One region of the Streptomyces sp. DT2A-34 genome, then DNA from elsewhere that is predicted to be linked to it. Evidence: predicted binding sites of a transcription regulator. Region 1 holds the regulator's gene; the other holds the start of a gene.

The links. The regulator HrcA, encoded in region 1, represses chaperone genes, less so after heat shock. The targets are predictions, from matches to a motif close to TTNGCACTCNGNNNNNCNGAGTGCNAA.
Region 2: a site for HrcA is predicted at 1,298-1,324, ahead of groES (co-chaperone GroES). Genes of this name have one in related genera too.

Annotation. Positions count from the first base shown of each region.
Region 1 covers NZ_JASTWJ010000001.1:6,843,579-6,845,968, reverse strand. The annotation lists gene dnaJ (molecular chaperone DnaJ) at 1-902, opposite strand, end outside; gene hrcA (heat-inducible transcriptional repressor HrcA) at 903-1,919, opposite strand; gene QQM39_RS30720 (MBL fold metallo-hydrolase) at 2,080-2,390, shown strand, end outside.
Region 2 covers NZ_JASTWJ010000001.1:3,836,059-3,838,448, forward strand. The annotation lists gene groL (chaperonin GroEL) at 1-693, opposite strand, end outside; gene groES (co-chaperone GroES) at 843-1,151, opposite strand; gene QQM39_RS16700 (polysaccharide deacetylase family protein) at 1,507-2,340, opposite strand.

The DNA.
Region 1 (2,390 bases):
TGCGTACCCGGCCGGACGTCGACCTCCTCCAGCCCGTCCAGCGTCTCCAGCGGCACCTTCGTACCGAGCGCCGCCGCGGTCATCGGGAGCGTCACCGTGCAGTGCAGGTCGTCGCCGCGCCGCTGGAACATCGAGTGCGGCAGCTCGTGGATCTCGACGTACAGATCACCGGCGGGACCGCCGCCCGGCCCGACCTCGCCCTCACCGGCGAGCTGGATCCGGGTGCCGTTGTCGACACCGGCCGGGATCTTGACGGTCAGGGTCCGACGGGACCGTACGCGCCCGTCACCCGCGCACTCCGGACAGGGAGTCGGCACCACGGTCCCGAAACCCTGGCACTGCGGACACGGCCGCGAGGTCATGACCTGGCCCAGGAAGGACCGCGTCACCTGCGACACCTCACCGCGGCCGCGGCACATGTCACACGTCTGGGCGGAGGTGCCGGGGGCGGCCCCCTCGCCGTTACAGGTGTTGCAGACGACGGCCGTGTCGACCTGGATGTCCTTCGTCGTACCGAAGGCCGCCTCGTCGAGCTCGACCTCCAGCCGGATCATCGCGTCCTGGCCCCGCCGCGTACGCGAGCGCGGACCCCGCTGGGACGCCGTACCGAAGAACGCGTCCATGATGTCCGAGAAGTTCCCGAAGCCGCCCGCGCCGAAGCCGCCGGCTCCCGCGCCGCCCGCCTGGGACAGCGGGTCGCCGCCGAGGTCGTAGACCTGCTTCTTCTGCGGGTCCGACAGCACCTCGTAAGCGGCGTTGATCTCCTTGAACCGCTCCTGGGTCTTCGGATCCGGATTGACGTCCGGGTGCAGCTCGCGCGCGAGCCGCCGGAAGGCCTTCTTGATCTCTTCCTGCGACGCGTCGCGACGCACGCCGAGAACGGCGTAGTAGTCCGTGGCCACTTACGACTCCGCCAGGATCTGTCCGACGTACCGTGCCACTGCGCGTACCGCTCCCATCGTTCCCGGGTAATCCATGCGGGTCGGTCCGACCACGCCGAGCTTGGCGACTGCCTCGCCGCCCGAACCGTAGCCGACCGACACGACGGACGTGGAGTTGAGTCCCTCATAGGCGTTCTCGTGCCCGATGCGCACGGTCATGCCCGAATCCCCCGCCTCGCCAAGGAGTTTGAGGAGTACGACGTGCTCCTCCAAGGCCTCCAGGACGGGCCGGATGGTGAGGGGGAAGTCATGCCCGAAGCGGGTGAGATTGGCGGTGCCGCCGATCATCAGCCGCTCCTCGTTCTCCTCGACGAGCGTCTCCAGCAAGGTGGAGAGCACGGCCGAGACGGTGCCGCGGTCCTCCAGGTCGAAGGCCTCGGGGAGGTCCTCGACGAGCGTCGGCACATCGGTGAAGCGCCGCCCCGCGATCCGACTGTTGAGCCGCGCGCGCAGATCCGCGAGCGAGGTCTCACTGAAGGGTGCGGGACAGTCGACCATCCGCTGCTCGACCCGCCCGGTGTCCGTGATCAGCACGAGCATCACGCGCGCGGGCGCGAGCGACAGCAGCTCGACGTGCCGGACGGTGGACCGGGTCAGCGACGGGTACTGCACGACGGCGACCTGCCGGGTGAGCTGCGCGAGCAGCCGTACCGTGCGCGCCACGACGTCGTCGAGGTCTACGGCGCCCTCGAGGAAGTTCTGGATCGCGCGCCGCTCCGGCGGGCTCATCGGCTTGACGCCGGCGAGCTTGTCGACGAACAGCCGGTAACCCTTGTCGGTCGGGATGCGCCCGGCGCTGGTGTGCGGCTGGGCGATGTAGCCCTCGTCCTCCAGGGCCGCCATGTCGTTGCGGACGGTCGCCGGGGAGACGCCGAGGTTGTGCCGCTCGGTGAGCGCCTTGGAGCCCACCGGCTCCTCGGTCCCGACATAGTCCTGGACGATGGCGCGCAGCACCTGAAGCCTGCGTTCACTCAGCATCGCGCGCACCTCCAGTTTCGTCCGCTTGGCGCCTTGCCTGGCACTCTGTCCGTCCGAGTGCCAGCCGTCCCCGGCCCAGTGTACGGCCGTGGGGTACGCCACGGGCAAGGCCGGTCAGCACCGCCGTGCCCGACGGTGGTGTGTTCGTTAGCGTCGCCGTATGAGGGTGACTTGGGAAGAGCTCGGGTGGGAGCGGCTTGCGGCCGGGGTGGGCCGGTGCCGGCTTCCGGGCTGGGACTGCACGGCGGGGCTGGTCGTCGGGGAGGGCGGCGCGCTGCTCGTCGACGCGGGGTCGAGCCTCGCGGAAGGGGTGCGGCTGCGTACCCAGGCGCAGTGGCTCGCGGGTCACCGTGTGACTCATCTCGCGCTGACGCATCCCCACTTCGACCATGTCTTCGGGGCGGCGGCGTTCGCGGGCACGCAGGTGTACGGGGCGGTGGGCCTGGACACGGTGTTCGCGCACGAGCGGGC
Region 2 (2,390 bases), 3.0 Mb from region 1:
CAGGTCCGCGATGGAGGAGATCTTGCCCTGGTTGATGAGGATGTACGGGTCCTCCAGGACGGCCTCCATGCGCTCCTGGTCCGTCACGAAGTACGGCGACAGGTAGCCCTTGTCGAAGGCCATGCCCTCGGTGAAGTCCAGCTCCAGACCGAAGGTGTTGGACTCCTCGACGGTGATGACACCGTCCTTGCCGACCTTGTCCATCGCCTCGGCGATGAGCTCGCCGACCTGCGTGTCCTGGGCGGACAGACCGGCGACGGCGGCGATGTCGGACTTCTCGTCGATCGGGCGGGCGGTCGCGAGGAGCTCCTCGGAGACCGCGGCGACGGCCGCGTCGATGCCCTTCTTCAGGGCGGCCGGGGAGGCACCGGCGGCGACGTTCTTCAGGCCCTCGCGCACCAGCGCCTGGGCGAGCACGGTGGCGGTGGTCGTACCGTCACCCGCGATGTCGTTGGTCTTGGTCGCCACCTCCTTCACCAGCTGGGCGCCGAGGTTCTCGTAGGGGTCCTCGACCTCGACCTCGCGGGCGATGGTGACGCCGTCGTTGGTGATGGTGGGCGCGCCGAACTTCTTGTCGATGACGACGTTGCGGCCCTTGGGGCCGATCGTCACCTTGACCGTGTCGGCCAGCTTGTTGACGCCGCGCTCGAGGGCGCGACGGGCGTCCTCGTCGAACTTCAGGATCTTCGCCATGGGAGCGGTTCAGCCCTCTCGGAAAACGTGGGTGAAACGAACTGCGCCCCTGACGCCCGGCTTCATAAGGTCGCGGGGGCCCGGGGCGCAGCTCACAAGCAAAAGTGCTTGAGGTGACGGGTTATCTGGGGGGTAACCCCCAGACCCCCCTACTTCTCGATGATCGCGAGCACGTCGCGAGCCGAGAGGACGAGGTACTCCTCGCCGTTGTACTTCACCTCGGTGCCGCCGTACTTGCTGTACAGCACGATGTCGCCGGTCTTGACGTCGAGCGGCAGACGCTCGCCGTTCTCGAAGCGGCCCGGGCCCACGGCCAGGACGACGCCCTCCTGGGGCTTCTCCTTGGCGGTGTCCGGGATGACCAGGCCAGAGGCGGTGGTCTGCTCGGCGTCGAGCGGCTGGACCACGATGCGGTCCTCGAGCGGCTTGATGGCAACCTTGGAGCTGGTGGTCGTCACGATCCGACCTCCCCCTTCGGAGATCTCACGGGGTTAACTGTCTGAGGTGGCGACCAGGTGGATCCGTCGTCGCGGGTGCCGGACCTGCCCGTCGCGTAGTTGGCACTCTCCAGTGGGGAGTGCCAGAGCCGAGACTATGACCGTGATTAGCACTCGGTCAAGCGGACTGCTAATTCGCTGCGCTGGCTGAGCCGGGTTTCGGGTGACCGGCGTTGCGTGGCCGCCCCTTGGGGCTGCCGCCCCCAGCCCCCCCTTCGGCCCTGAACGGGCCTCGTCCTCGAACGCCGGACGGGCTGAATGATGCGGGCCGGCGTCGAGAAGTCCTGTCGGACGTAATCCTCCGAACGGCCCACCGTCAGACGTAGTCCTCCAGCCGGCCCACCGTCAGTCCCTGTCCCTGGATCTCCCGCAGCAGCCTCGTCGTCCGCTCCCTCAGGCTCAGGCCGGTCGGTTCGCCCGAAGGGACGGAGACGATGTCGCCGGGGCGCAGCCGGGCCGGGCCCTCCGCGTACGTCAGCTCGCCGTCGCCCTCCATCGCCGCCCGCCACAGCACCACCGCCCGCACGCCGCAGTCGGCTGCCGCGCGGAGCGTGGTGGTGTCGTACGTGCCGTAGGGCGGTCGGAAGAGCTGGGGCCGGATGCCGAAGCGGGCGCGGAGTTTGTTCTGCTGGCCGCAGATCTCGGCGCGCTGGCCGGCGTACGGCAGGCCGCGCAGGGCGGCGTGGTCGAGGGTGTGGTTCTGTATCGACGCGCCCACCGAGCGCAGGCGCGCGAAGTGGCCGTAGCCCGGGCCGACCACGCTGTCCGTGAGGAACATGCTGACGGGCAGCCGTAGCTCGCGGACCATGTCGACGAAGCGGGGGTCCTTCTCGGCGCCGTCGTCGTAGGTGAGGAACACGACTTGGTCGCGGGTGCGGATGCGGTCCACGACGGGCAGCAGACCGCCCGCGGACGGCCGATCACCCCCGGGCAACCAATGACGCCGGGCGGGTGGGGACGGGGGTGCGGGCAGCGGGGCGGTGAGGCCCCATCGGCGGTACGGCTGGGCTGTGGTCGTCGGGCCCTTCGCCGAACGCGCCTCTTGTGCCGCCCTCTCTCCCGGGCGCCCGCCGGGCTCGACCGACCCGGCCGGCCGGGCGCAACCGGTGAGCACGGCGGCTGTCAGGGCGACGGCTGCCAGCGCACGCAGCGCCGCCGGAACGCGTACGACCGTGAGGGCGCGTACGGGCGTGAGAGCCC